One region of the Desulfosediminicola ganghwensis genome, then DNA from elsewhere that is predicted to be linked to it. Evidence: riboswitches for the same ligand, from Rfam matches in the RefSeq annotation. Region 1 holds a riboswitch; each other region holds the start of a gene.
The links. Region 1 has a riboswitch for cobalamin ahead of thiC (phosphomethylpyrimidine synthase ThiC). Riboswitches for the same ligand answer to the same signal wherever they lie in the genome.
Positions count from the first base shown of each region.

Region 2: it holds a riboswitch for cobalamin, as region 1 does, so the genes downstream of both, trpD (anthranilate phosphoribosyltransferase) here and thiC (phosphomethylpyrimidine synthase ThiC) in region 1, are expected to answer to the same signal.
Region 3: it holds a riboswitch for cobalamin, as region 1 does, so the genes downstream of both, FCL45_RS09760 (AIR synthase related protein) here and thiC (phosphomethylpyrimidine synthase ThiC) in region 1, are expected to answer to the same signal.

Region 1 covers NZ_CP050699.1:3,901,078-3,911,381, forward strand. The annotation lists gene FCL45_RS16705 (aldehyde ferredoxin oxidoreductase family protein) at 1-1,253, shown strand, start outside; gene FCL45_RS16710 (MoaD/ThiS family protein) at 1,253-1,477, shown strand; gene FCL45_RS16715 (GGDEF domain-containing protein) at 1,726-2,916, shown strand; gene FCL45_RS16720 (acylphosphatase) at 3,092-3,370, shown strand; gene FCL45_RS16725 (ABC transporter ATP-binding protein) at 3,374-5,008, shown strand; gene thiC (phosphomethylpyrimidine synthase ThiC) at 5,072-6,406, opposite strand; cobalamin riboswitch at 6,510-6,728, opposite strand; gene uvrC (excinuclease ABC subunit UvrC) at 6,946-8,748, shown strand; gene FCL45_RS16740 (hypothetical protein) at 8,773-9,438, opposite strand; gene FCL45_RS16745 (glycosyltransferase family 2 protein) at 9,693-10,304, opposite strand, start outside.
Region 2 covers NZ_CP050699.1:5,618,325-5,628,628, forward strand. The annotation lists gene FCL45_RS24130 (FMN-binding protein) at 3-1,280, shown strand; gene FCL45_RS24135 (hypothetical protein) at 1,229-1,480, shown strand; gene FCL45_RS24140 (SphA family protein) at 1,616-2,545, shown strand; gene FCL45_RS24145 (twin-arginine translocase TatA/TatE family subunit) at 2,857-3,012, shown strand; gene FCL45_RS24150 (hypothetical protein) at 3,287-3,814, opposite strand; gene FCL45_RS24155 (glycine cleavage system transcriptional repressor) at 4,080-4,637, shown strand; gene FCL45_RS24160 (PFL family protein) at 4,667-6,049, shown strand; gene FCL45_RS24165 (universal stress protein) at 6,348-6,776, shown strand; gene FCL45_RS24170 (iron-sulfur cluster assembly scaffold protein) at 6,865-7,245, opposite strand; cobalamin riboswitch at 7,369-7,636, shown strand; gene trpD (anthranilate phosphoribosyltransferase) at 7,877-8,989, shown strand; gene FCL45_RS24180 (hypothetical protein) at 8,989-9,195, shown strand; gene cobT (nicotinate-nucleotide--dimethylbenzimidazole phosphoribosyltransferase) at 9,197-10,304, shown strand, end outside.
Region 3 covers NZ_CP050699.1:2,310,903-2,321,206, forward strand. The annotation lists gene FCL45_RS09750 (ABC transporter ATP-binding protein) at 1-468, opposite strand, end outside; gene FCL45_RS09755 (ECF transporter S component) at 488-997, opposite strand; gene FCL45_RS09760 (AIR synthase related protein) at 1,008-1,748, opposite strand; cobalamin riboswitch at 1,841-2,032, opposite strand; gene FCL45_RS09765 (hypothetical protein) at 2,507-2,893, shown strand; gene FCL45_RS09770 (ABC transporter permease) at 2,960-3,817, opposite strand; gene FCL45_RS09775 (ABC transporter permease) at 3,814-4,671, opposite strand; gene FCL45_RS09780 (ABC transporter ATP-binding protein) at 4,668-5,756, opposite strand; gene FCL45_RS09785 (extracellular solute-binding protein) at 5,854-6,915, opposite strand; gene FCL45_RS09790 (SDR family NAD(P)-dependent oxidoreductase) at 7,341-8,048, shown strand; gene FCL45_RS09795 (BMP family protein) at 8,430-9,422, shown strand; gene FCL45_RS09800 (ABC transporter ATP-binding protein) at 9,474-10,304, shown strand, end outside.

The DNA of each region.
Region 1 (10,304 bases):
TCGGCCCTGCCGGTGAAATGAAGATGGCTGCTGCGAATATTTCCATCAAAGATCCGGATGGCGGTATTCGCTCCAACGGTCGTGGTGGCCTTGGCGCGGTAATGGGTTCCAAACGCGTGAAATTCATCTCTGTAACCCCTGGCGATGCCAAGCTTGAAATTGCTGACCCGGAAGCCTTTAAAGCAGCAAACAGAACTTTTGCCAAAGCACTGGTTGATCACCCGGTCAGCCAGGCACTTGGCCAGTATGGCACCAACGTTCTGGTTAATATCATCAACGAGTCTGGCGGCCTGCCGACCAAAAACTTTACCCAGGGCCAGTTCGAGGGACATGAAAAGATCTCCGGCGAAACCATGCACGACACCATCAAGGAGCGTGGCGGCCGCGTGAAGCACAACTGTCACCCTGGTTGTGTTATTCAGTGTTCCCAGGTGTACCACGACGCAGACGGCAAAAAGCTCACCTCGGGTTTTGAGTATGAGTCTATCTGGGCTATGGGCGCAGACTGCTGTGTTGACAACCTTGATCATATCGCAATGGCTGATAAGCTGATGGATGATATCGGTATTGACTCCATCGAAACATCAGTGGCATTCGGTGTTGCCATGGAAGCCGGCATCCTCGAATTTGGTGACGGTGAAGGCGTTTGTCGTATGCTGAAAGAAGATGTCGCTACCGGCACAGGATTAGGTAGAGTAATTGGTAACGGTGCCGGTTCTGTTGGCCGTACCTATGGTGTTACCCGTGTTCCGGTTGTCAAGAACCAGGCTATCCCTGCATACGATCCACGCGCCATTAAGGGTATCGGTATCACCTATGCTACCTCCACCCAGGGCGCAGATCATACCATGGGCTACACCATCGCCACCAACATCCTCAATGTCGGCGGCGCGGTAGATCCACTTACCAAGGAAGGCCAGGTTGAACTTTCCAGAAACCTGCAGATCGCCACTGCGGCCATCGATTCCACCGGCATGTGTCTGTTCATCGCTTTTGCAGCGCTGGATAACGAGGAGTGTCTGCCTGCTCTTATCGACCTGCTCAACGCCCGCTTCGGTATCAGCCTTACTGCTGATGACGTAGTAAATCTTGGTAAATACATCCTGAAGACTGAAAGAGAATTCAACGAGAAAGCCGGTTTTACCAACCTGGATGATCGTTTGCCTGAATTTTTCTACAATGAGCCTCTGTCACCGCATAACGTTGTATTTGATTTCAGCGGCGAGGAAATTGACACCTTCTGGGACTTCTAATGAAAATCAAGGTCAAACTCTTTGCCTACTTTCGGGACAACAGGTTCATGGAAGAGTTCAGAGACTACCCAAAAGGTACCACTGTCGGCAATGTGGTTGACGGTCTCGACATAGACAGAGAGGAAGTTGGTGTGCTCATGACAAACTTCAGGCACACCAGCTTCGAAGCTGAACTGAAAGAAGACGACATCCTCGCCATCTTTCCAGTAGTTGGTGGTGGCTGAAGCTGTCATTCATCACAATTTATTTGTATTGTCACGTATTATCACAAGCCGGGTCGCTTTTCTGACCCGGCTTTTTCTTTTTTCATTTCCTCAACACCCTTCTATAAAAGATTTTGATTTCCGAACACACTCAAAGTGAATAACCTTTTCATTTTGTTTACTTTTCAGTTGATACACGAATCTACTGTGTGTTAGAGTGCCGTAAATTAGTTATTATTCCCATCTTCGGCCTATTGAGGACAATCCGCATGGATTCCACCAGAGCGTTGATACTTGAGTGCAGGTCCAGCTCTCCGGATGATGATACATTCATTTCAAGGGTCAACGGACTTGTCGCGCAATATGGCAATTCTGTCTATCCCGCCCTTTTCGAAACTCTGACCACTCTCGACCTTTCGCAGGCAACTGCAAGAGACTACTGGCAACTCATTGTAGCCCATCGTCGTCATCTGATGGATGCTCTTGGCAGAGAGGTTGATCTGCTCACTGCCACGAGCGATTTTCTGCAAACCTCTACCAAACTTCTCAACGACCCGAGACTGGTCGATGTTTCCACTTATGAAAATGTTGTCACCGACTCAATACACGACAAGCTTACCGGCCTTTACAATCGTCCCTATTTCGACGAAACCTACGAGCAACAGGTATCGCTGGCAAAAAGATATGACACAGAACTTGCCGTACTTTTCCTCGATGTGGATGATTTCAAGGAAGTCAACGACAGTTTCGGTCACCTGGCCGGAGATTTCGCACTGCAGAAAGTGGCCAAAATTATTCAGGATGAGAAACGTGACAGTGATATAGCTTCAAGATATGGAGGCGAAGAGTTTGTTCTTCTCATGCCCCATACCCAAAGTGATAGCGCATCTATCCTTGCCGAACGTATCCGGAAAAAAATCGAGCTCACAGAATTTGAATTTGACGGTAAACATTTCAGCCTCACCATCAGCGGTGGTCTCGCGTCTTACCCTACAGACGCCACTGACCCCAGGGATTTACTGACCATGGCTGACAAAGCTGTATACCGGGCCAAGGGAGCAGGGAAAAACAACATATCTCTTTTCAAACAGGACAAACGCAAGTATCTCCGCGTTGGGATGGAACGCGAAGTCCTGCTGAAGAGTTTTGACTTCGTTAACGAACCGTACACTACCTTCAGCAGTAAAAATATCGGAATAGGCGGCATGTTACTTTCCGGCTCCACGCCGCTCCCGGTTGGCAGTATTCAGAAGATGAGCGTCCCGGTTAATGGTGGAGAACCTTTAATGCTGATAGGTAAAGTGGTTCGCATCTCAGAACCACACCCATCATTATTTGAAATCGGGATGAGTTTCTCCCTGAAAGAAATGACCAAGCTGGCCAACTCAGAAATAGCCATATTCCTTCGGAAAAATAGTGTCGAGGAAGTGCCCAAAACCCTTGAACCGGCCTACTCATAGCTGCATCGGCCTTATTTTTTACAGTTCCGGAGCTTATACTTCTTAAGCCAGACACGGTGCCATCGTTTTCAGGCCAGATAAAATTTCTGCTGTCCTTCCAGGGCACAAGTGGTAAGCTAATTACAGATGTTGCTTAAAATAAACCATTTGTTTGTTTTGTAACTTGCATGGCATCATGAAAACTTTACACGTCAATGTCAGGGGTCGGGTGCAGGGCGTATTCTATCGAGATTATTCTAAACGCCAGGCAGATTTACTGAATATCAGAGGCTGGATACGCAACATGCCTGACGGCTCCGTAGAAGCAGTCATCTCCGGCAATGATTCAGACGTGGATCAAATGATCGAATGGTTTCAAATGGGCTCCCCACTCTCCCACGTCACCTCCGTTCATGCCGAAGAGGTGTTCTACACTGAAGATCTGAACAACTTTGAAATCCGTTATTACAGGTAAAGTGTGCTACTCGACATTTCCCATTTCAATCTCTGGGTCAGAACCGAAACATCCGATGGTAAACGGATAGATTCCCAGCTTCTGCACGACATCAATCTGCAGATAGCGAAAAATCAGACCCTAGCCTTAGTAGGGGAATCTGGTTCCGGAAAATCCGTTACAGCTCTGTCTGTTTTACGCCTGCTCGAAGAAAGTTCCACCATCCGCACTCAAGGATCAATTCTCTTTGAGAATTCGAATATCCTCAAGCTTCCGCCGCCGGAAATACGATCCATACGAGGCAATAAGGTTGCCATGATTTTCCAGGAACCGATGACCTCGCTCAACCCGGTTTACACCATTGGCAATCAGATGATTGAACCGCTCCAGCTCCATAGGGGTATGAACCAGATAGATGCGGAGCGGGAGGCAATTCAGCTACTCGGCAGGACAGGCATAACTGACCCGGAGACCCGGATGAGAAGCTACCCTCATCAGCTCTCCGGGGGGCAGCGACAACGGATTATGATCGCCATGGCTCTTGCCTGCCGACCACAACTGCTCATTGCCGATGAACCTACTACTGCGCTCGATGTAACGGTTCAGGCCCAAATTCTGGCTCTCATCAAGGATCTGCAGAGGGAATTTGAGATGTCAGTGCTGCTCATAACTCACGATCTCTCGCTGGTAGAAAAAGTCGCTGATACACTGGCGATAATGAAAGATGGCAGGATAGTCGAGTCAGGCAAATGCAGCCGGATTCTCACTCAGCCCGAGCATCCATACACCAGGCACCTTCTCTCATCGGTACCATCGGACCAGCCAGGGCCAAAACCCATTAGTCCCCCAATCCTTGAAACCCGCGATTTAAGCTGTACATTCAGCATCAACGTTGGTTGGGTTAATCTCTTTAAACGTAAAAAACGTATCATCCGTGCAGTAGACAAAATCACCTTCACCCTGCATAAAGGAACCACCTGCGGTATAGTCGGAGAGTCCGGTTCCGGCAAAACGACCTTAGCCATGGCTATCCTGAAACTTGTCAAAAGCACCGGCATAATAGATTTTGATGCAGTTGATCTGCAACAGCTGTCAAACAGGGAGATGCGAACGAAGCGTAGCGACATTCAGATAGTCTTTCAAGACCCGTATTCCTCCCTCTCCCCCCGCCTGACCGTATATCAGATACTTGAGGAGGGTCTTGTTATACATTTCCCCGAAAGCGATCGGGAAGATCGAATCAACAGGGTTTACGAGGCGCTCGAAGAAGTTGGTCTCGAACCGGAAATGGCCCATCGGTATCCCCATGAATTTTCTGGTGGCCAACGCCAGCGTATCGCCATTGCCCGGGTAGTCATATTAAAACCACGGCTACTCATTCTGGATGAACCCACCTCTGCTCTTGACGTCACCATCCAGGCCCAGATCATAGAGCTACTGAAAACCCTGCAGTCGAGATACAATATGAGTTACATTTTCATATCCCACGATTTGCGGGTTATCCGGTCGATCTCAGATTATATTGTGGTTATGCAGAACGGGCAAATGGTCGAATCGGGGCCGGCTCATAAGGTTTTTACCGCACCGGAAAAAGAATATACCAAAACACTTTTCTCGGCAGCCCTGGAAGCTCCTGCTACTGCTCCTGCTGCCAGCTAAAGTCCACCAGAAGCCAGTCAGGCAAGCTACACCTGACTGGCCTGTACAGAATCACTCTGCAGCCTATTCGGCCTCGCCATCCACCTTCCTGGTGCAGCGATCTCCACGAATATCATCCTTGAAGAGGGAGTAGCCCCTCTCCATGGCGCAGAAATCTCCACACATTGTACAGGTTTTCTCGTTTTCCGGCGTTCTGCTTCTACGGATCTCTTCTGCCTGCTCCGGGAACATCAACAGCTTGAAATGCTCTTCCCAATCTGAATCCCGCCGGGCCTTGGCAACTCGTTTTTCCTGTTCCCTTCGTTCTGGGTATTTTGCAATATCTCCAATGCGTGCAGCGAGCCGAGTGGCCCTGATGCCCTCGCGCACATCCTGCTCATTCGGTAAGGCCAGATGTTCGGCAGGAGTTATATAGCAGATCAGGTCGGCACCATGTCGAGCCGAATTAGCCGCACCAATGGCTGCGGTAATATGATCATACCCTGCGCCCGAATCAGCAGGCAGCGGACCAAGTACATAGTATGGTGCACCTCCGCTCATCGCTTTTTCGAGCATAATGTTGCCCTCTATTTCGTCTAGCGGTACATGGCCAGGACCTTCAACCATCATTTGACAGCCCATCTCCCGCCCCAGTTCTGCCAGTTCACAGTTTATGATCATCTCGGCCATCTGAGCACGGTCATGGCTATCGTGGATTGCTCCTGCTCTGATACCGTTGCCCAGTGACAATACCGCATCATATTTCTTCATCAATGCGCAAACTCTGTCAAACTGTTCGTATAACGGGTTTTCTTTCTGGTGATATTCCATCCAGGAGACCATAAACGTACCTCCCTTCGATACCAACCCACCATATCTGAACCCCTGTTTTCGGAGTCGTTCGATAGAGAATCGATTGATACCACAGTGGATAGCCATAAAGGAGATACCGTCCTGCAACTGACGCTCTATCAGTTCAAAAAGGAACTCACTGTCGAGTTTATTCGGGTTACGATATTTTTTAGCAGCTTCTGCAAATGCCTGGTAGAGAGGCACGTTGCCGACCGGCAGGTTGCACTCGGCAAGCACTGCTCTTCGAATTGCATCAAGATCGCCGCCGGTTGAAAGCTCCATAAGGGTATCAGCTTTTTCTTCCTCCGCTGCTTTTGCCTTTTTTATCTCGAGATCAACAGAGGCGATATCAGATGAAGTCCCTATAGAGGCGTTGACCTTGGTACGTAAGCCCTTGCCTATGGCAACTACCTTCTGCTCCGGTCGATTCGGATTGCATGGCATGACAATGTGGCCATATGCCAGGCCTTGGCGAATTGCCGCTTCATCCACGCCCTCATCTTGTGCAGCCTGCTTCATCTGCGGGGTTACAATACCTTCCCGCGCTAGTTCCAACTGGGTTTTCATATCCGCTCCTTAACGTTATTCATTGCGGTATACATCGCTCGCGGGCATAAAAAAAGTCCGTGCAATGGCATACGCCACTACACGGACTTTTCTTGAGCAATAAAGTCGTTATCTCATCCAGGCAGGTCTTCTGACTCGCGAATCATCCTCCGGCTGCGCCTTCCCGCCCCACCTCTCACAAAGAGTGGTATGACAGTGGCATTGTGCAGCCATCGTCCCCGCATACAGCGCCGGCCCAACGTTACGGATTCTCACCGTATTCCCTTTTCACTCCCCTTGCTGAAAAAATTGAAGAGGAAGCACCTGAATAAGCCGATACGTTATGATTTATCAATAAGCTAGAACAATTACATAAACTTGTAAAGGATACTCTATCATTTAGGGTTGAGGATTGAGATGACGGGACTCTTACGATGAGTTACTATCTTTAGGTTAGATGGCTTTGCGTAGCTGTCTCTTTAGCTGGTCCGCCATGACAGAATTTCAAAAACGTGCGCTGCAAAAATAGCAGCACCAATGAGATAAATTACACTTAGAATATGTTTCCCCAGGATTTTCTCAGCTCTGTTCCTCACTCACCGGGTGTTTACCTGATGCTCGACAGCAAATCTGCTGTGCTCTACGTCGGCAAGGCAAAGGATCTGTTCAAACGTCTCGCATCATATGCCAGACATAATGGTTCTGATTACAATAAGACCACCATTATGCTCAAGTTCGTTTCCTCGGTCGACACCATCATTACCAGAACAGAGAAAGAAGCTCTGATCCTTGAAGCCTCACTGATAAAAAAGCATAAACCCAAATACAACATCATTCTCAGGGACGATAAAAATTACCCTTTTATCAAAGTTACTGCTGACGAGGAGTGGCCACGCGTCATGATGGCCCGTAGGAGGAGAAAAGATAAAGCCCGATATTTTGGCCCGTACAGCTCTTCATCCGATATGTGGTCAACTTTGAAGCTGATATCTTCACTCTTTCCGTTGAGAAAATGTAAAGGCGGCACCTTGAGGCCCAGAAAACGACCTTGCCTCAATCACCAAATGGGCAAATGTCTTGCCCCTTGCGCGGGCTACGCAGATGCCAGGCATTACCAGCAAAACGTTGAAAACGTTATCATGCTGCTTGAGGGACGTAATAAAGATCTGATCAAAAAGCTGACCGAAAAAATGGATTTCGCTGCAGAAGCACTGAATTTTGAAGAGGCAGCATCATTACGCGACCAGCTTAAAGCTTTGAACCGAACCCTGGAAAAACAAGTCGTAGCCAGCCAACAGAAAAATAATCGAGACGTCTTTGGATTCACCAGGAAAGGTGCCGCTGTAGCTGTCGCCATCCTCTTTATCAGGGACGGACTGATAAGTGGTAGCCGGAACTTCTTTCTTGAAGAACCCTACGGAGAAGATAGTCGAATTCTCGCCCAGGTAGTCAATCTCTTTTACGATCAGGATTCATATCTGCCCAAAGAGATCCTTCTGCCCTTTGAACCCGATGATCTTCAGCTTATCAATGAAAAACTGACAGATCTGAGAGGGACAAATATTCAGATGTCTGTTCCACAACGCGGTGACAGAGTTAAGCTGCTCAATATGGCTCAGGCTAACAGTGATCAAGTATTTGCCACTAAAGAGAAAAAGGAAAAATCCTGGGAGAGCCTTGCCCGAACGATTCAACAAAAACTTCAGCTGCAACGTTCGCCCGAACGCGTAGAATGCCTGGATATTTCAAATACCAGTGGAAAACTTGCCGTAGGTTCGCTGGTCTGCTATGAACAGGGAGAGCCGTCCAAACCCAATTTTCGACACTATTCAATCAAGACCATTGACGGACCGAACGACTACGGCATGATGCGAGAAGTCCTGCAACGCAGGCTCAGTCGAGGAATTGAGGAAGAGAATCTGCCGGATCTTTTTGTTGTGGATGGTGGTAAAGGTCAGCTGAGTATGGCCCTTGCTGTTGCTGACGAACTTGGCATACGTGACCAACTCGATTGGATTGGTATCGCCAAAGAACGCGAAGACGAAGGCGAAAAGCTCTATAAACCCGGCAGGAAGAATCCAATAATACTGCCAGCCCATAACCCTGTTTTGCTCTACATGATGCGAATCCGAGATGAATCTCATCGCTTTGGAGTCACCTTTCACCGCAGGATCAGGAATAAGACGAGTTTTCTTTCAGAGCTTGACCAGATACCCGGTATTGGTCAAGAGAGGAAAAAATCACTTCTCAAGAACTTTGGGAGCTTAAAACGGATACGCGAAGCCACACCTGAAGATCTGACCCAGGTCGACGGAATCGGCAACGACCTCGCCAGACAGATATACGATCATCTCAATAAGTAGATGATCGTTATCCCATCATTTTATTTATCGTGCTAATTTCAGAGCATCAAGCTGGGTTTGATTATTTACATAATCATACACCCTGAGACTATTCGATGTTGCTGGTCCTAAAGGGGTTGACCAGATCTCGTAGGTCACGCCTTCTTTTAAAATAATGCTACCACCGGAACTCACTCTGCCGGTAAAGTTCTGTCCGTATGGTAAAGTAGTCGATGTTCGAATAGTTATGCGTTCTCCGCAATGGGTAATAGTGGCGGAAACCGATTGTGACCCATAATTTTTAAGATCGAGCACCCCTTGCCACTGTCCTGCCAAACTTGGGCCTATCAGACCATCCTCGCATTCTGACTGGCTTGAAGTACCTCCTCCCCCGCCACCATCATCACTGCTACTGCTACCACCCGCCCCGATCGCCAGAGCTCCGAGACCTATAGCTGCGGCTCCACCAAGAACTATCCACTTGGTTTTGCCACTGCCACTCTTACTTTCCTTAGACTCGACCGGTTGATATCTTTTAGCCGACTTATCAGTAACCTCATTTTCTACATCAACCTTACCATTTTTATCGTCCGCAATTGCAGTCGCAGACAAAGGCTTTACCAGACAAGTTATTAAAAAAATACAGGAAAACGCAATATAAAGAATAGTGTTCACCACCTCGTGAATTCTTTGTCGAGAAATTATGAACATGCACTCCCTCCTTTTCGCCCACGAATAGCGTTCAACACACAAAGTTTCTTCCCGGAACAGCCTTCATCTCACACAAGAAATAATACACCATCTACGTGTTAGATCTGAAATGGTTTCTGTGAAATTCGTCGAGATTTATCTGAATTTTCAGGTATTGCAGAAAGAACTGACGATCATCTACATAGGTAACTGTTGATGGGAACAGCAAAAGAGATGTAAAGAATCCTGGAAATAAAAAAAATGGAAAAAATCACCTATTTTTCGCTTACTCCAGTACACCACGCGAAAAAATCTTCATCACTGATACCCTCTTCACGATAACAACCTGGGTGATAGTAGGGATCTCCCTGGTAAAGCATCTCTCCCCACAACTTCTGGAATATTTTTTGTTCTCTCTGCCACGCCACCTGCATTTTTTGCTCTAATTGAAGCAGCGGCTGGTAATCCCATAATGCCCTGCAATATGGTGTATATATGTTAATAAGACCTTTGGAACGCAGAATAAAAGACAAGTCCATGCCCATGAAAAGGTACGGGAAGCTGGCAGCTGAAAAACCTCCTGCCCTTTCAAACACTTCTTTTCTCACCAGGCACATCTCAAACGGGACTGCAGTGACTTCCTGGGCGAGGTTCAAACCATTCAGATGAATCGAACAGTTTAGAAGAAACCACCAGTAATAAAGTACAGATTCCGAACGTACGTCAGGTACCCGTGAAATATCAAGCATGGATTCAGCAGACTCGAGCCTGCCGGTGACCAACCCTATTTCTTCGTTTTGTCCGTACTCCAACAGCTGCTGAATCCAGTTCGTATCTTTCGGAGCAACATTGCTTGATAAAAATATCAGATATTTGCCGGATGCTTG
Region 2 (10,304 bases), 1.7 Mb from region 1:
CGATGCAATCTGAATCCTTCACTGAAACGCCCACCCAGGCGGACAGCAGTCACAGGGCCAGATACCAGGCAGCACGAGCGGCTCAACCCGACAGGCGAAAAAAAAGAGAACGCGTTTTTGCCGTAGTAACAATCGTGCTGATCATTGCTGCCTGGATGATCGGCTTCAACCGTGAAAATGGGGACATGGAGCCTTATCTTCACCAGGCGATGCCCGAGGCCGAGCGCCTTGAAAAAACCCGAAGCGGAAGCTATGCGGCCTATAGTTCAGAACAGGTTATAGGCTACATCGTTGTCGGAGAAGGGAACGGCTACGGAGGACCGATGAACCTTGCAGTCGCAACCGATCTGCAGGGCAGGATCGTCGGTCTGGCTGTTGTCCGCCATCGTGAGACTCCCAGTTGGTTTAAACGGGTTCAGGAAAACGGATTTTTCTCCGGCCTGATCGGTAAAAGCTTTAGGGACCCGTTTACCCTCGGCCGTGATATTGATGCTGTCAGCGGAGCGACGTACACCTCCCGCGGGATTGCAGATGCCGCACTGCGCGGGAGCCGTCTGGTGGCCGAAAAGAACCTGAATTTTTCTGTTCCTGCGCAGGCACCGCCAAAAATTGTATTCGGTCTGCCGGAAATCGTGCTGCTGGCGCTGTTTGCCCTTGGCTTCATCGGCCATCGAAAATCGTTTCGCTACAAGAAAAAATTACGCTGGTTCTGCATGCTGACCGGCATGTTTTCCCTCGGCTTTATCTATACAAATCCTCTGACCATTTCTCTTATCAACAAGATGCTGCTCGGGTTCTGGCCGGACTGGCACACCCATCTCTACTGGTATCTGTTGCTCGGTGGGATCCTTTTCACTTTGACGGCGTCAGGCAAAAATCCCTACTGTGAATGGTTCTGCCCTTTTGGGGCCGCACAGGAGTGTATGGGCAAAATCGGTGGCGCCAAGCCCTATGCCATATCTCGCTACAGGTCTTTGCTGAAGTGGCTGCAGCGCGGCCTGGCCCTGGCAGCGATCCTCGTTGCCCTGATGTACCGCAATCCTGGAATATCCAGTTATGAAATATTCGGCACCCTGTTCGATCTGAAAGGGAATATCCCGCAGTTTTTTCTACTGGCCCTGGTGATATTGGCTTCCCTTTTTGTTCACCGCCCATGGTGCCGCTATCTTTGCCCGCTCAAGCCACTAGAAGCGTTTATCAGATTCCTTAAAACCTGGCTGAAAAATATATGGCCCAACAAAAACACAGTAACAGTAACAGTAACCCCAAAGAACAACTGATTGTTGCTTTTGTTCTTGTCAGCTCCATGTTGATCATGACCGACGTGGGGATGAATCTTGCCGAGGAAATCCGCATTACGTCTGAACTCAAAACCATTTCCACGGAATTGACAAAGCCCCAGCCGAAAATTGAGCCAACACTTTCGGGAGAAGAGCTGCAGGAATGGACTGAGCGCCTGAAAAAACAATCAGATACATGAACCCGCTAGACGAGCCGTCCCTCGAAGCAATGTCTAAATGAGAATACTGGTTTTCGTGCCGGAATCGCTAAAGAACAGTGTTTACCGATCCGGCTTAATTTGCAGCATAATCATTTCAAGGAAGGTAGATGAACCATGCGTCAAATCACCAAACTGTTGGCCACACTTACTTTATGCGTCCTACTATTATGTTCAGTTGCAGGAGCCTTTGCTGCAACGTCAGGTTCTCATTATCCCTTCGGCGGCGAGGGCGTCATGGCCGCCTCCATGCCCCCTCCCGGGTTCCATTACCGAGTCTATAACACCTGGTACAATCCTACCCAGACAAACAACGATAGTGGCGATAACAGCGGCCTCGACTTCAATCTTGACGTGTTCTCCAGCGTTCACCGTTTTATCCATGTTACCGGCATCAAAATTCTGGGAGCAGATTACACCTATAACCTCATTGTGCCTTTGGTTTCAAAGGATATCAGCATCACCGACTTTGGCATTTCCGACAGCAAATCATTATCGATGGGAGATATAGTCCTTGAGCCGTTCGCGCTTGGCTGGCACGGCAAGCGCTGGGATGCTTCTCTCGGGCTGGCGATAATAGCACCTACAGGAGAGTATGACGCGCATAAGCCAGCCTCTCCAGGTCTGGGATACTGGTCCGGTATGCTGACTTTAGGCGGCACGTACTTCTTCGACGAACAGAAGACGCTCTCTTTCAGTGCCTTGACGAGAACCCTCGTCAATACTGAACAGGATGACACGGGCGTGACTCCCGGCTCCGAGTTTGTGGTCGAATACGGCCTGGGTAAAATGTTCCACGTCAGTGATAATTTTCTGGTACGACCGGGAATTGCCGGATGTGCTTACTGGCAGCTCGAAGATGACAGCGATGACGGCCCGGGCACATTTGCCGACGAACGCAAAAGAGCTGCGGCACTGGGGCTCGAGATCAACCTGATGCATCTGCCCAGCCTGATACAGGCCAACCTGCGGGTTCTGCGTGAATTTGAAGCCAGGAATACCGCAGAAGGCTCAATGGTTACCCTGACGTTGACCAAGTCATTCTAAGCCGGATTTCTCATGACTTTTTTGATCTGAATCTCAAATTATTGCTGACACACAATGAATTAGTTGAGTTGAAAATCGGAGTGTTTTTCGTTTCAGGTCAAAACAGGTCACCCTGCCGGTCAAGAGATTTCTTCCGCATACTCTTCGATACAGGCCATGGGCGGTAGATTAATACAGCACCACGGCCTGTATCTCGATCTGCGGAAAACTTTCTTGATGAGAAATTCGGGCTAATCCACCCTGAGCCACACGTCAAGGCAGTCCGATACTCGGACTGCCTGCCCCCCACATCAGATAACAGGAGAGAGTAGATGTTCGGAATTGGAACCCAGGAATTACTCATTGTCCTGATGCTGGTAATGATTGTCTTTGGTGCCGGCAAATTGCCGCAAATAGGATCTTCTCTGGGACAGGGAATTCGAAATTTCAAACAAGGAATCAGGGGTGATGAAGAAAACACAGCCTGACCCGGGCTGCTCTGCTCATTACCCCGCCAGGCCCTGACCTGGTCCCCGGTATCTTCTGCTATGGTTCGGCACCCGGTATAACCTGCACAGGAGATACCGGTTTTTTCCCGCCAGGAATAATGCTGGTGACATTCAACACCCATAGGCTTGAATGTATCCCGGCTGTCGCCTCTCGCCTCTCAACAACAGCTCGGATATAATTTTTTCCTTTTCAGCCAGCACGATTGTATAGAAATCTCCAAACCACTCGACTCGCACCTGACTTCCGCCCCTGTTAATCATAACTCCACTTCCTGCGAAGTGACCAGATTCCACGCTGGCCCCCGCTCGGCTCCGGCTGGGTGACGATGATCTGATTGCCCTCACCCCACCAGGCAACTACGTAATAGTATTTTGTGTAGAGCATACCGATCCGCTCACCGTTTTTACCTGTTATCTCCATACCGCGATATTTGATCTGGATATATTCTATATCATCGACTTCACAGAACTTACCGGGAAAATTCTCCACCCAGCTCTTCAGCTGACCACCCACCTTGAACTCATGCCAGAACTCTGATTTGAGCTGATACTCTTTTCTCAATGCCAGCAAAGCAGTCGGCTCCCCCGAGGGACCGTTAAAATAATAGCGATATTCAGGTTGGAGTTTTCCGCTCTTGAACTCCTGATCAACCTGCCAGTTCATAGTTACCCTGGCATAGTCTTTTGCCGGCCCACAGCCACTCAAAAGAACCAGGAAACTGAACAACGCCATTACCACCAGTACATTGCCCCGATTCCCGAGAATACTTTTTATCACCATAACTTGCCTCTTATGTCTTTCTATGCTCCGTTCCATGGATTTTTTTCAACGTTTGGTAATTACGATTATAACTACATTTGTTCAATTTCACTTTTGAAACAACCTCACCCAACTATCTAAAACCATTTTCTGCAATATTTGGGTTGCTCAATCACAAAAACAGTGCGATATTGTCTGTCCATCTAGATAATCTACATCCTCCGCGTCACACAGTGTTTCGAGACGCTTATCAATTTCTTTCCCCTATCGGACAGGAGTACCTTCCATGAAAAAGCAGATGATTATTTCCGTTATGTCAAAAGACAGACCCGGGGTAATTGCCGATATTACCGGAGCAATCTATACCCTCGACGGCGATCTGGCAGACCTCAACCAGTCTGTACTCTGCGGCTATCTGAACATGATCCTGATCGCCACGTTTGACGAGGATGTCACCCCTGAAGACGTGCATGCGGAAATTTCCCACATCAACACTCCAGTCAAGTTTGAGGTCGCTATCAAAGTGATGCATGAGCATGTCGAGTTGGCATCAATGCCGCTTCCTCCAGACACCTATGTGATGACTGCTCAGGGTAAAAACAAGAGTGGTCTGGTACATAAGGTCAGCAAATTCTGCCAGCATCACAATATAAATATCCGTGACCTCGCAACGACCCTGCGCGACGGCCAGTACACCATGGTGCTGCAACTCGATCTCACCCAGGTTGAATCCATTGCCACCGTTCAGGAGTCGCTGGCTCTGTTCTCCGAAGAGACCGACCTGAAAGTAATGATGCAGCATAATGATATTTTTCAGGCAACCCACGAAGTTACTTTGCATTAATCCTCACATTTCACGACCAGGAGTTGATCATGTTACGTTCAGACCAGATTCTCGCCACCGTTGAGATGATTCAGAAAGAGAATCTCGACGTGCGCACCGTCACCATGGGTATCAACCTGCTTGATTGCCGTGGCACCGATGTTGAGGATACCTGCCGAAAAGTTGAAGAAAAGATCGTCAGATTTGCCGGAAATTTCGTCGCAACCTGCAATGAGATCAGTCGAAATCTCGGCATCCCCATCGTTAATAAGCGTATTTCCGTCACCCCAATCGCCTTCGTTGGCTCGGGCTTTGATCAGCACGGCTTTGTTGAACTTGCCAAAGCTCTTGATCGCGCTGCCACAGCAGTGGGCGTTGATATCCTGGGTGGCTTCTCTGCCCAGGTGGAAAAAGGCATGACAGCCACCGACCATGAATACGTCAAGTCGCTGCCCGAAGCTCTTGCCCAGACTGATAAAATTTGCGCATCCATCAATATAGGTACCAGCCAGAAAGGTATCAACATGGATGCTCTGGCCATGATGGGCCCCACCATCAAGGAGATCGCCGAAAAAACCAAAGAGCAAAACGGCTTCGGCGCCGCCAAGTTTGTTGTGTTCTGCAATCAGCCCGGCGACAATCCTTTTATGGCCGGTGCCATCCACGGACTAGAAGAGGCTGACGTTGTGCTTAATGTCGGCGTCAGCGGTCCCGGCGTTATCGCCAGGTCACTGGAGAGACTGATCGAGGATCACAACGGTACCAAACCCCTGCCCCTTGACGAAATCGCCGAAGAGATCAAACAGACCACCTTCCGGGTTACCCGCTGCGGTGAGCTCGTCGGCCGACAGGTCTCCAAGGCCCTCGGTATCGAGTTCGGTGTGGTTGACCTCTCTCTTGCCCCAACCCCGGCTATCGGCGACAGCGTCGGCGAGATCTTCAAGATTCTCGGTGTTGACGCGGTCGGAGCCCCCGGCTCCACCGCTATTCTTGCCATGCTGAACGACGCGGTGAAAAAAGGCGGTATCTTCGCCTCTAAAAATGTCGGCGGGCTCTCCGGCGCCTTTATTCCGGTGATGGAAGATTCCGTGCTTGCCGATGCGGTCGGCGAGGGCGCACTCTGTATGGAAAAACTTGAGGCCATGACCTGCGTCTGCTCTGTTGGTCTTGATATGGTTCCCATTCCCGGGTCAACTGATGCCGACACCATCTCCGCCATTATCGCCGATGAAATGGCACTCGGCATGATCAACAACAAGACCACCGCAGCCCGCCTCATCCCTGTCCCCGGCATGGAAGCTGGTGATCATGTCAGCTTCGGCGGCCTGTTTGGTGCCAGCCCGATCATGGAGTTGCGCAATACCGGTAAGTCTTCCCGATTCATCGGTTGGGGCGGCCGTATTCCGGCCCCCATCCACAGCTTCAAAAACTAATTGAAGCGCCACACGATTTGCCTACCCTGGTAAGAACTTCTGACCAAGGCCAGATAATCGGCAGGTACAATACAGAATATTTTGTACCTGCCGATTATTGCACGTTCTTTCCTCCCGGCTGCAGCCCCTTCTGGGGTTTGACATCCTCTCCCCCCCTCCAATACAATAAAAGAAAGGAATGAGCACAGTTCATGATGCTGCTCACGATCTGCATCCGGTTCCAGCTGTTTGCACGACCGGCTCCCCACTTCAGGCAGCAACCGTACCGCAACGGTCCTATCACCAAGGAGGCCCCGCAATGAAAAAATTCACCAAGATCCTGCTCCCCGTCGATGGTTCCAAAACATCCAGAACTGCCAAAGAGCATGCCATCGCCCTGGCCACGGCAATGGAGGCCGAAATCGTGCTGGTGTACATTACCGGGCTTATTCCTGCCATTATCACCGGTAAACCACGCGAAGAAGCTATTAACGCCCAGAAGGAAGAGGCGGATACCGTTCTCAAACCGTATCGCAACTACCTCAACGATCACAGAATTACCTATAACGAAGTCATCAGCTCTGCCTTTCACCCCGGTGATGAGATTTGCAAAATTGCCAATAACGAAGGATGTGATCTGATAGTCATGGGCTCAAGGGGACTGAGTGACATTGAGGGTCTTTTTCTGGGCAGTGTCACCCATCGGGTACTATCCCGCTGCGACATCCCGGTAATGGTCGTTCGCTAACTGAAGTCATTCGTCACCATTAAAAAAAAGAACACATTCCCATCTGAGAGGACTGGCTGCCGTATTTCTATCGCTCCTGCCGCGACCCTTATTGCCGTCTTTTACCGGTATAATCATTCAAGCTGTGATAAAAGGCGCCGACAGCCAGTTCTGCACAATGATGATGGTCAGCTGGAAGTGTTTTCAGGTACTCAATAATTTTTTCCGGCGTAATCTCCCAGCATTCACTTAACTGGCACCCCTCTGCCAGATAGCTGATAGTATTGGCGCAGGCAAATGTATTCAGACAGCCGTTTATTTGAAAAGTGAGCCCCTCGACACGCTCGTTCTCCACCAAAAGATAAAATTCTACAGTATCACCACAATCCCCGGTCCTGGTGCCGAAACCGTCAGGCGCTTCCATCACACCATAACGATCATAGCTGTACGCCATTATGATAAACTCATCTGAGTAGTCATCCAGAGACATCGTCAACCCTCCTGTAAAAAAATTCCCCTGCCCCTTGCTTTAAAAAACGCACCATAGCGCACGGAGATGCCCTTTTGCAACAATCCCCAAAAGATATCTTGTTGCCAGCACTGCCAGGCACAGGTATATAGAAAGCTAGCGGGTGCGTCCGGGCCTGATTACCAGTCAGGCACCGGGGATAATAGGAAAGCCGGTGCAAATCCGGCACAAGCCAGTCATTGCTGTAAGCGGAGTCTGCTGCGGCTGGGCAACGAACCGTTTTTTTCACCAGTTACCGGTCAATGTCCATGCCCTGAACTATTCGGCTGATCACTGGAGCTTATGCTCTGGGAAGGTGGCCGCAACAGGTTAATCCGTAAGTCAGAAAGCCTGCCCGCAGGCGATATGTTCATGTCGCCTTCAGAGTTCCACTGGAGTTCTCTGTATTGCCTGACAGATCCCGCCGAGGCATTTTTTTTTTAATGCAGCGGCAGGGCTTGCAGGAGATACAGAGAGAGGACCCACCTGCTTTGCCAGAATCCGCTATGAGGTCCCTCCTCTCATCCCTGCCAGGCTGATACTGCAGAGCTGTCCCGGGCTGCATCACACCTCGGTCAGTATTTTTTTACAACCTTCAGCCGGACAAAATCTCATGGACATTGATAACAACCAGAAATTCGGGGGACTCATCGGTCAGCTTATTAACAAGACCGACCTGAGCGAAGCTCAATCCTATGAAGCCTTCTGCATGGTACTCAACAACGAGGTAACCGAGATGCAGCAGGGCGCCTTTCTCGCAGCCCTCACCTCCAAAGGTGAATCCGCTCCCGAGGTTGCCGGTGGATGGCGAGCGATTTACGACCTCGACACCACTAAAACTCACCTGCGTTGTGCTGACGAGGTCGTTGACAATTGCGGTACCGGCATGGACAGTTTTAAGACTTTCAATATCTCCACTGCCGCCTCAATTATCGCCGCTGCCGGTGGCGTAAAGGTTGCCCGTCACGGCGCCCGGGCCATTTCCTCCACCTGCGGAACAGTGGACATTGCTGAAAGTCTCGGGGTCGATGTCGAATGCAGTGTCGATATTGTCGCTAACTCCATCGAGACCACAGGGCTTGGCCTGTTTAACGGTATGAGCCCGCAGGTTCACCCCCTGGCATTGGGGAGAATACTCTCACAGATTCGCTTCGGTTCACCATTAAATATCGCAGCCTCCCTGGCTAATCCCGCCCTGCCCAGATATGGAGTGCGCGGTGTCTACTCCCGTGAATTACTGATGCCTGTCGCCAGGGTGATGGACTCCATCGGCTATCTTGACGCAATGGTCATGTACGGCTCAATTGAGGGAAGTGATAAGGGGATGGACGAGGCGTCCGTCTGCGGCACTACCTACGGAGTCCGTCTGCATGGAGGTACGCTCACAGAATTCAGTTTCACCCCAGAGGATTGTGGCCTGATACAACATCAGCCTGAAGAACTTGCTCCCGAGACAGATCGTCAGGAAGCAGCAAAACAGATGCTCGCGCTGCTTGCCGGTCAGATAAACGGGGCGAAACGCGACGCAATCCTCTTAAACAGCGCCTGTATTTTCCACCTGCGTGGCCTCTGTACCACCATGAAAGAGGGTGTCAAAATGGCCGATGCCATCCTTACCAGCGGCAAGGCTCTTCAGCTTTTGCATGAGTGGGTACGAGCCCAAAGCAGTGACCGGGAGGCCAGCCTTTCCCGTCTTGAGAAACTGAAAAGCGAGGTTCTCAACTGATGAAGCTATTGGTCCTTAAAGAAGCCGACCGCTACTTCCGCTTCAGGCAGGAGAACATTGAAATCTGCAAGATGAGCAAAGCCAGTGTCTATCCCCCTGAGCAGTATCAGCTGGTTGTAGAGAACCTGAAACAGCTACATGAAAATGGTTATCCGGATGCCAGGATTATGCAGCTAACCATTACCGAAACCGAATACACTCCCTGACATGCAACAGCGAATTCAACTCACCGCGATACAACAGCTTTCCTCGACAAGCGTCAACCCCAAGCAGCTTGACCAACCGACTGAGGGCCACATCCGGCTCAAGGTGCTCTATTGCGCCATCTGTCGCACAGATGCCAAGATGTGGAAAAGTGGTCATCGCGATCTGAAACTGCCGAGAGTACTCGGTCATGAAGTGGCGGCGATCAATGAAAGCAGCGGTGAGTTGTTTACCATCTGGCCGGGCCAGGCCTGTTGGAAATGCAGCTATTGCCTCAACGGACGAGATAACCTCTGTGAAGAGATGAAAATCATCGGGTTTCACTCTGACGGGGGGTTCAGCAGTTGGCTTGATGTTCCCAACCGTTCACTCATACCGGCAGAAGGCATACAAGATCCCAGACTGTTGGTCTTTACCGAACCCATCGCCTGTGTTCTCCATTGCCTGGCAACGCTCAACATCTCAGGCCGGGAACGTGTCATTATTTATGGCGGTGGAACCGTAGGACTCCTCACCGCCCTGGCCTGCCAGGTCCGGGGTTGCATGGTTACTGTTATCGAACAAAGTGAAGAGAAGATAGCGAAAACGACACCATTCACCTCCACCCACCAAATTGCCGTGGTGAAAGATACCGTGGATAGCGATTTTGATCTGGCCATCAACTGTTGTGACAGCCCGATCGCCTGCGCACTTTGCATCACCAAGTTGAAAAAAGGCGGCAAACTTGGTTTTTTCTCCGGCCTCAAGAAAAATGAGGAGTTGGACACAAACCTCCTGAACCTACTACATTATAAAGAAAATCAGCTTATTGGCAGTTACGGCCCTACCAGGGCAGACATGTTCGAGGCTGTCAAATTCTGCAGGCTGCACGGGGAAGGGCTGCTCCTTCTTATTGAAAAGTTTTTAACGGCTGAAGACGCTGCCTCGGTAATGCCCGCAATAGCAGATGGCAACGCGCTGAAATATGTTCTCGATTTCAGCTCAGATACAACCACGTCTACTACATTTTCACCCGGCCCACCTGCCAGGGCCGTTCCTTCTACCAGCAACCAGTCTGCCGCCAACTCCCTGCTCTCCCTGCCACTGACCAATCTCATCCGGAAGATTCAGC
Region 3 (10,304 bases), 1.6 Mb from region 1:
CAGCTGGTATGTTTCTCTGCCCTCATAACCTTCGAGCCCAACTGCCTGAAGAACAGAGGGGAAATCTGAAACGATTGTCTCTTTGGCGATCAGGAGATTGCGAGGACCAAAGATCAGATCTTCATAAACATTACGGCCAACAATCTGGACCTCCGGATCCTGAAGAACAAAGCCAATGTGCCTGGAGAGAGTTTGGATTCTGTATTTGGTTACATCCATCCCGGCTATTTCAAGCTGACCGCTAAAATCCCCTTCAACAGCCTGCGGAATCAGACCTTTGAGACAATAGCAGAGAGTTGTCTTGCCAGAACCTGATTCACCTCTTACAAGGGTGCATGTGGCGGGTGAAAGCTGAAAGCTTACATCGTTTAAAGCCGGGACGTCCCCTGTCCTGTATTGAAAAGACACCTTGGAAACAGATATAGCCGGGCCAATATCTGTTGTAATTGCGTGTTGTTGTTCAGTCATGGCAAATGTTGGGAATACATCAAATCAGTTTGCCCTTTTTCAAGCTTTTATACGCAATTGCGGCGACTAATATATTGAACAGAGATCCTGCAATGAGAAATGGCATAATTCCAAGAGCAGCACCCACACCACCTATAAAGACCATGGTGAAAGCGGAAACCACCCCGTTGAAGACCACACCGGTTAAAACTGCTGGCCAAAGCCCAAGTTTTTGTTTGATAAAGCGAACCAGTATCGCCCAAAGTGCCATCTGTAATCCGATGAAAAGGTGGAGAGGTAACCCTAAGGGAAACCCGACAACTCCAGCTGTGAGCAGATGTCCGATAAAAATGACAGCAGCACCTTCAACATACCCGAAAGCCAATGCACAGAAATAGCCGGGGGCTGAATCAAGGCCGATCGTGCCCACCGGGCTGGGAATTTTAATCATCGCTCCAACTGCACTGAGAGCAACAAATATCGCAATGTATGCAGCACGTTTTACCAGGCGCACATCATTCTTAAGGTCTGGGGCGGTAATATCTTGCATAGCAAACTCCTTAATCAGATTTCATGATGAGTTGACCAACGGGATAAATTTCGAAATGATTCAAATCTTCTATAGATTCAGGGCTAGAAAAAAGAACGCAGGTTGAAGGACCTGCTGATTTTGCAAGGTCCAGTTTGCAACCTTGGGCGGCATCGAAAATGGTTCCAGACTGTCTTGCCAGTAATTCAGCTTCTGCCCTGATGCCCCTTGAGCCAACGGGAAGGATATCATGAATCAGTGGATGTGGTCTCAATTGTGTCACGGTGCCGCTGTGTATGATATCCATGCAGCCTGAATCAATGACTTCTCCTCCTAGTCTGGGTACTCCCAGGCAGAAAATTTTGTCTGCCGCTTCTGATTGGGCAATCTTGAGGTCACGTGTCCTGCAGGTCCCTGTGGCACCAATTCCAAGACCCGTCTGCCGCGTCTCAAAGTTTTTCTCGGTGCTCACGGCAAGCTTTACATCAGGATGACCACTCAATTGCAGTTCCTTTTTGATACCCCGCAATATTTCGTCTCCAGTTGGGCTGGGTTCCGCACAGATAGAGACTGTCATAGCAACAGGTGAGGCCCCCACGGCTACAAGCTCCATGAGGACTGTTCGAGCGGTCAGGCGGCCAACAATTTCCGGCGGAGCGTTAACGAGATCCAGCTCCTTGCTGCCAACCGATCCACAGGAGTCGCAGGCAATGACCAGGGAAATACCCGATCCTATATCGATAACTTCTACATCTCGTCCTCTGTATCCCATTAACAACCACCATATTGTAAAAACAAAAAAAGCTCATAGCTGTTACCCCATGAAGGGTATAACAACCATGAGCTTTACCATTGATCATGATGCATGCGTGAATCTGACAGGCAGGCTTCCTGACTCGGTTTCATCGAACAATTGCGCCTTCCCGTAAAATACAGTGGCTTAATGCAGTGTTCTCAACCTTACAGTGGCGGGACCGTTCAGGTTTTTCACCTGATTTCCTTTTATCCGTCTTCGTTTGTCATTGCAAAGACAGCACCTGTAGCATGTATATTAAAGAAATATCAAATATTTTTGTGATGAAAAGTCAACCGTTTTTCCGGTTTCCCTTGCCCACCAAGTCGATTCTGCAGGTCAGTGAAAAGCCCGAACAGTGGAGTTGATATCATAGAAAAGCCAAAACCTATACTGCCGTGAACTGATGCTGCAAAGAAGAATATCGCTGCTGCCGGCAGCAACAACTCCCAATTTACCTTCCATTGGCTATCGCCTCGCGTACACAATCTTTTCACAATTGGTTACAGCCACCTGAATGCCCAGGCAGCGTTGACCTGGAAATGATGATGTAACTATTCGATTTTATAAAGGTTGATGTAGGGTTTTGTTATTGCTGGCAGGTGTCTGGGAAAAGATGTCCGGGGGAGCGAAAGCGGCGCTATTGCAGATGGTCCTCCCGATTGCGGTGGATAAAAAATGCTCTATCTTTTGGATTGGTTTGACCTCAGGTAACATTTGATTTTGGAGTTTGCATTATGAAAAAGATAGCGAGCAGTATTGTGATTATTCTAACGATGGTTGTTTTTATATGGCCATCATCAGTTTTCGCAAATGGGAGAGGTCCTCACCATAAACCGCAGAAGGTATACAAAAAGCATAAGCCGGTTCAGTTGCTCAACTATAACGAGAAAAGGCATTACAAACATAATCCCGCTCACCTGCCCAGCTATCAGGCGAGAAACTACCCCAAGGCACCGTTTCGGTACTATCATCATCCTCGATCCTACCAAAGGAATCATCTACCTTCGGTAGCAGCATTTGCAATGACTGCAGCTGTATCCTATGCGATCATCGACAATAGGTATTATCGCCAGCAGGGAGATACGTATATCTACTTGGAACAGCCGCCGGCCTATCGCTAGCGGTTAGGGATGTGTAGCTTGTGTAGAGAGCCGCAAAGTGAAGAATTCATCCACTTTGCGGCTTTTTTATGCGTTTTCCTTTTTCTTTAGCAGCAGATTGATGACTGCAAAGGTCGAGGTGGTGATAATCAGCAGAAAGGACACTGCATTGATGATTGGGGTGGAGCCGTCCCGTACCTGCAGGTAGAGATTGATCGGCAAAGTTGTCTCTGAACCGACCAGAAACAGGGTAGTATTAAAATTCTCAAAGCTCATCAGAAAGGCCACCGCGCCGCTGCCGATGAGGGCCGGGCGAAGATAGGGCAGGGTGATATAGCGGATCACCTCCAGCCGGGTTGCTCCCAGGTTGAGGGCCGCTTCTTCCAGGCTTCTATCAAACTTTCTCAGTCGGGCAGAAACAACTAGCAGCACAAAGGTGGTAATGAAGGAAAATTGCCCAAGCACCACCAACCAGAAGCCGGGACGAAAGAGGGGGATATCTATGCCAAAGGTGTCTTCGAAATAGATGCCAAGGCTGTTGGCGGTCAGCAGTATTGAGATACCCAGAATAACCCCGGGAATGACCAGCGGGGTTAATGCCAGAAACCATAGTCCACGTTTCCCAGGGAATTCTTCATGTTCAAAGAGAAATGAACCTGCCGTTCCTACGATAACTGAGAAAAGAGATACCCAGAAAGCGGTTTGGCTGGAGACCCAGAGCGACTGCATATTTGAGCGGTCATGGAACAGGCCTATTCGTTCCGGACCATCGCTAAAAAACCAGTCGAGAGAGAACCCATGCCAGGGCAGTGCCGGAAAGTTCGAGTCATTGAATGCCAGAACGCAGGTGACCACCAGCGGGGCGAAGAGAAAAACATAAAAGAGTGCTATGTACAGCTTGAAAAGGGTCGCGTAGCCACGCTGCTGTGGCAGAGTACGAATCATGATAAGGCCCTCCCCAATTCCTGCCTGCTGATTTTAAGGCCGGTCCAGATGATTATTGAGCTGAGCAGCAAGAGCAGGAAGCCGAAGGCGGCGCCCTGGTTCCAGTTGAAGCTGGCAATGAACTGATTGTAGATCTGCTCGGTGAACCAGAGTGAGTTTTTGCCTCCCATCAGGTTCGGAGTGAGATAGTTGCCGAGAGTCAGCATAAACACCACAATGGAGCCGGAAGTGATACCTGGTGCAGCATAGGGGATTATGATCTTGAAAAAGATGGTCAGAGGCGAAGCACCGAGATCGTGAGCGGCCTCGATCATTGAATCGTCCATACCTTCCAGGGAAGAGATGAGTGGAACCACCATAAAGAGCATCGAGGTGTATACCAGGCCCATCACCATGGTTATGTCGTTGTAGAGCATTTCTATGGGGGTATTGATAATACCGATGGAGAGCAGCAGGTGGTTGAGCACTCCACTCTCGCGCAGCAGGATCATCCAGCCATACACCCGGACCAGTTCACTGACCCAGAAGGGCATCAGCAACAGGATAGTGAGAAAGCCGGTAAATCTGGGGGAGACAATCTTGGTGATGTAAAAGGCTACCGGAAAAGTCACCAGAAAGGTGAGGATGGTGACAGTGATCGCGTATGTTGCGGTGCGGGCAAAGGTGTACCAGTAGATCTCTTCGCTGAAGAAGGAACGGTAGTTATACAAGGTCCAGCTTGGTTCCCCATAATCATTGGTGCCGCGTAGCGACATAAGCAGCAGCTCGATATGGGGGATGAGAATCAGCAATACCAGCCAGAGCAGTACCGGGGTCAGAAAAATCAATAATCCGAGGCGAAGATGTTGCTTCATGCCTGTTCCCTCCGCCTGTAGCATCGACAACTGTCACGATGTACACCGGCACTGAGAATATCGCCTCGTTTTATGTGGGCGAACTGTTCATTCTGGGGCAGTGCCACGGTGAGTTCAACCTCTGTATCGGCATTTTCGACAGTGGCGAGAAATTTGGTGTTGGAGCCATCGAAGAGGATGTTTCTTACTTTGAGCAGGAACCTGTGGATGCCTTCCAGCTCTTCGGCCGGGTTCAAGATGATAGCTTCGGGGCGGATGAAGAGGTCCAGTTCGTCTGTGAGTTGGCCATCTGCCACGGCCTGCATTTCAAGGCCGAAGGCGGTACGTACCGTAAGAGGATTATTCTGCAGCTTTTGAACCGGGAGCGTATTGGTCTCACCGACAAAGCTCGCGACAAAACGGCTCTCCGGGTGGCGATAGAGGTTGGTCGGGCTGTCGATCTGTTCGAAGCGACCGTTATTCATAACAGCTACCTTATCCGACATCACCAGGGCTTCAGACTGGTCGTGGGTAATGTACATGAAGGTGGTGCCGAAATCATCCTGCAGTTTTTTCAGCTCAATCTTCATTTGTTCACGAAGTTTGAGATCAAGCGCTCCCAGGGGTTCATCCAGAAGCAGCAGCGAGGGTTCTAAAACCAGGGAACGGGCGATGGCAACCCTCTGCTTCTGACCACCGGAGAGCTGCGTAATATCCTTGTCTCCATAGCCTGTAAGGTGAACGCGTTCCAACATCGTCTCCACCTTTTTAACAATCTCCGATGAAGGAAGTCCCTGCCGTTTAAGGCCGAAGGCGATATTGTCGCGAACATTCATCATCGGGAAAAGCGCCAGATTCTGAAAGACCAGATTGACCGGTCGCTTGTTGGGCGGCACCCCGACCATATTACGGCCACGAATGGCAATTTTTCCGGAAGAAGGTGAGAGAAAACCCGCAATCATTCGAAGCAGGGTGGTTTTTCCGCAGCCGGAGGGACCGAGAATTGAGAAAAAACTGCCTTCTTCAACCTGAAAGTTGATGTTATCTACGGCTGTGAAGGTGTCGAATTGTTTAATAAGATTCTGGATATCGAGAACTGGAGGCATAATCTGGTATTGAATGAATAACGAAAAAAACGATGCCGCCTCCAGCTTGGAAGCGGCATCGTTAGTGGAGGTTAACGAACTCTTTTTCGAGATGGGGCTATTTTGCAGCTTTCACCTTGTCAAGAATCTTACCTTCAATCTGCTCGATGTTTGCACTGACCGGCGGATACCAATTGATGTTGTCAATATCCGCAGGGCTAAATGAACGTTCGAGGTTCTCACGTACTTCGGCTATGAGGTACTGGCCTGCATCCTTAGAGGCGGTCGGGTATCTCTCAGCATTGGTGAAAATAGCAGCATTTTCAGGGCGCAGCATAAAGTTGATCCACTTGTAGGCGCCTTCTACGTTATCGGCCTTGGCCGGAATGGTGAAGGTATCGATCCAACCCAGGGCACCGCTTTTCGGGGCGATGAAATCGATATCAGGGTTCTCGGCGTGCAGCTTCCAGCCACCATTCTCCCAACCCATGGCCACGGTTACCTCACCGCTACGTACCATCTCCAGCAGGGCGTCACCGTTTGACCAGTAGTTCTTTACGTATGGCTTGGACTGGATCATTTTTTGCGAAACTTCATCCATCAATGCCTTGTATGCTTTAGGATCATCATACTTGGCAAACGGATCTGCACCCCCGGCGAAAGCGAGTCCGATCAGGGTCGGGCGCTTGAGACGGTAACTGATGCGACCATCATATGCCTGGTCAAGCAGCGCATCGTAATCTTTGGCTTCAGGAGCAAGCTTGGTATTGACGATAAGGCCGGAGGTTCCGTAGCAAAATGGTACACCGAAAGAGTCATCACCGACCTTGGTGTTTTTCTTAACCGCGTCGAGCATTGAGGGGATGAACTGAGCGCTTTCCACCTTGCTGTAATCAAGTGGCTGATAGAGCTTGAACTCTGCCTGTACGGAAGAAATACGATCCTGGCTTGGCTGGGCAAGGTCAAAGCCTGCACCGCGGGTGGCGCGGAGTTTGGCAATCATCTCCTCGTTGTTGCTGAAGGTCAGCTCAACTTTCATACCGGTCTCTTTTTCAAATTTTTCAACCAGCTCCTGGGGGGCGTATCCTTTCCAGGTAAGAATCTTCAGGGTGTCCTGGGCCTGGGCAGTGGTGGCAAGGCCAATGAGCGCAACAGAGGCGAAAGTCAGAAGTCTCTTCATGGTATTCTCCTTGTTTCAATGATAGGGTGATATTTCGAATGCAGGTTTATGAGAGCGTCATGTTCTATATAGCTATGGGTGGTCTCAGGTCGTCTACCCCTTGGAACGATAGGATATAGTGACAGAACAGGGACAACCCTAAACCTTGAGACAGCGGGACGCAACGACTAATAGCATCTATAAAATGGCTTAACTGACATTTAATGAAAGATCAATGAAATTATAGAGTTTTGCTAAACAGATCTTAATGGAGATGTCGCTTTGCAATATTCGGGGGAGCGGACGACAACATTGGGCAACACTCAAATATTGTTTTGTTCGTCTTAACCTGTACAATGGGCCGCTGATGTTGAAAAACTGGCAAGGGCATTGCTGATCGGATGCTTTTTGCCAAAGTAATAATCCATAGAGAACGTAAAGAAATTATGACAGAGCAGAAAACAGCACTTATAACTGGCGGGAATAAAGGTATTGGTCTGGTACTTACAGAAAAATTCATCGAGGCGGGATATACCGTTATCGTTGTCGCCAGAAATTTCGAAGACTTCGAATTCGCCGACCATCCCCAGGTGACAGTTGTACCTTTCGATTTAAGTAACATAGCCGGTATTCCGGAGTTGATCGCCGGTCTCCCAGCGGTGGATATTCTGATCAACAATGCCGGAGTACTCTTTTCCCTGCCGTATGATAACTATCCGCAGGAGAAGATGGAGCAGATGATTAAAATTAACCTCGAGGCTCCAGTGGCTCTGATCCGTGAAGTTTCAAAATCCATGGTAGAGAAAGGATACGGGAGAATTGTCAATAACTCCTCCATCGCCGGCCACATCGGTCACCCGGATCTCTGGTATGGTATCACTAAATCTGGCGTAATCAATATGACCAAATCATATGCCAAGATTCTTGGTGGCTATGGCATCGTAGTCAATGCTGTTGCTTCGGGTCCGGTAGAGACTGATATGCTGTATACCATTCCTGAAGATCGAAGAAACGCCATAAAAGCGAGCGTTTATACAGGTAGATTTGCAAAACCTGAGGAAGTGGCAGCAGCTATGTTCTGGCTGGCAACCGATTGTCCGGAATATATCAGCGGCACCTGTATCGATATAAATAACGGTGCATTTCCAAGATAACAAGGTATGGTATCTCCCCGGAAAAGTAGCTTTCGCTACGACGGGTGAGCTTTGAGACGTTTTTGTGATAAATCGATGGGGATTGCAACAAGAATGTAATCCCCTGTTCCCAAATCTTTCCGGTTCTGATAAACTCCTCCCCCAATTATCAGGGTTCATGTCTTTATTTAGTTGTTAAATCAGATGGATAGGGAAATGTTTCTGATTTGCTTCATGCTGGCATCGTTCTTGATGAACGGCATCTATGCAAAATGCTGATTCGGGACGATTTGCACCATTTACAAAGCCTGACAGCGCGATGTGTTTATATTTTGTTTTAGCTCGCAGTAGCCGTGTAAAAGATAAAATACAATAACGCCCCACTATCAATGGAGATGAATCATGAAAAAGACACCGTTTTTCTTATGCAGCGTTCTGTTCGTTGCGCTGTTCTGCCTGCCAATCGGCTCATTTGCTGAAAAGATTAAGGTCGCCGGCATTTATACCCAGCCAATTCAGCAGAAATGGGATGCCACTCTGCACAGGGCGCTCGTTGCCCTCGCCGATGAGGGAGAGGTTGAATATGTTTTTTCCGAAAAGGTCTCTAACACAGACTATATTCGGGTGTTGCGCGAGTATGCAGAATCCGGGGTGGCCCTGATTGTCGGTGAAGCATTTGGTATTTCCCGCGATGTTCGCAAGGTGGCGGCCGATTATCCCGAGGTAGCTTTTCTGATGGGTGATACCTTTGGCCCTTCTGGAAATAATCTGTCGGTTTTTGATAATTACATCCATGAGCCATGCTACCTGATGGGCATGATCGCGGCTACCATGACCAAGAGCAACAAGATTGGCATGGTCGGCGGATATCCAATCGGGGAGGTTAACCGCCTGTTCAACGCTTTTATGGCCGGAGCACGTTCTGTAAATCCCGATGTGGAGTTCAAGGTTTCGTTTATCGGCTCCTGGTATGATCCGCCCAAGGCCAAGGAGTTTGCCTACGCGCAGGTTGAAGCCGGTGTTGATGTCATGTACGCCGAGCGTGCCGGTGTTGTTGATGCGGCAAGGGAAAAGGGCATTGTGGCATTTGGAAATGTGAATGACATGAACAAGGAAGAAAACGGCGAAAACGTTGTGGTTGCCTCCGCCCTGTGGCATATGGAGCCGGCAATCGGGCACGCTGTCAAACTGGTGAAAGCCGGTGAGTTCAAGGCTGAGGATTACAGGGAGTGGACCATGATGGCCAAAGGTGGTGCGTCCCTTACTCCATACTATGAATTTGAGGACAAACTGCCTGCAGAGATCAAGGAGAAGGTTGCTGAAACCGCTGCTGCGATCAAGGCTGGTTCTTTTGTTGTTGAAATTGACGATGATGAGCCGAAATCGACCTTCTAAGTTAACGAGCTGTCGGCGGTATTAGGCCGCTGACAGCGACGAGTTTTATCCATGGACGGGAATAAACCGCTTCTCAGGCTTCAAGGTATTACCAAAACCTTCGGTCCGCTGGTCGCTAATGACTCCATAGACCTGAAACTGGACAGAGGAGAGATTCTGGCCCTGCTCGGTGAGAACGGGGCCGGCAAGACCACACTTATGAATATCCTTTTCGGCCATTATGTTGCCGATCAGGGGAACATTGAAATCGACGGCTTGCCCTTGCCGCCGGGTTCACCGAAAGAGTCGCTGGAAGCAAAACTGGGCATGGTTCATCAGCATTTTACCCTCGCGGACAATATGACTGTCCTCGACAATATTATGCTGGGGACCGAGCCGCTTTTTTCGTTTCGTCGTAAAGACAGTGAAGCGAAGGCGAAAATAAAAAAATTGTCAGATCAGTATGAGATCGATGTCAATCCGAACACATTGGTCAACAGGCTCTCTGTTGGCCAAAGACAAAGGGTTGAGATACTCAAGGCACTGTATCGGGATACCAGAATTCTCATCCTGGATGAGCCAACGGCAGTTCTGACTCCCCAGGAGAGCGCTCATCTCTTTGCCACCCTTAAACTTCTGGTTGCAGAAGGATTGTCTATCATTTTCATCACCCATAAGCTGCGTGAGGTAATGGCTGTCAGTGATCGTTGTCTGGTGCTCAGGCACGGCAAGGTTATTCACCAGTGCAAAACCGCCGAAACTTCTGCCGATAAGCTGGCAAGAGAAATGGTTGGCGGTGAATTGCCGACGGTTGAGCGCAAGATAGCGTCACCGGGAGAACCACGTCTTGAACTGGCGAATATCAATATCAACAGTAACGACGGACATCAGCTGCTCAGAGAG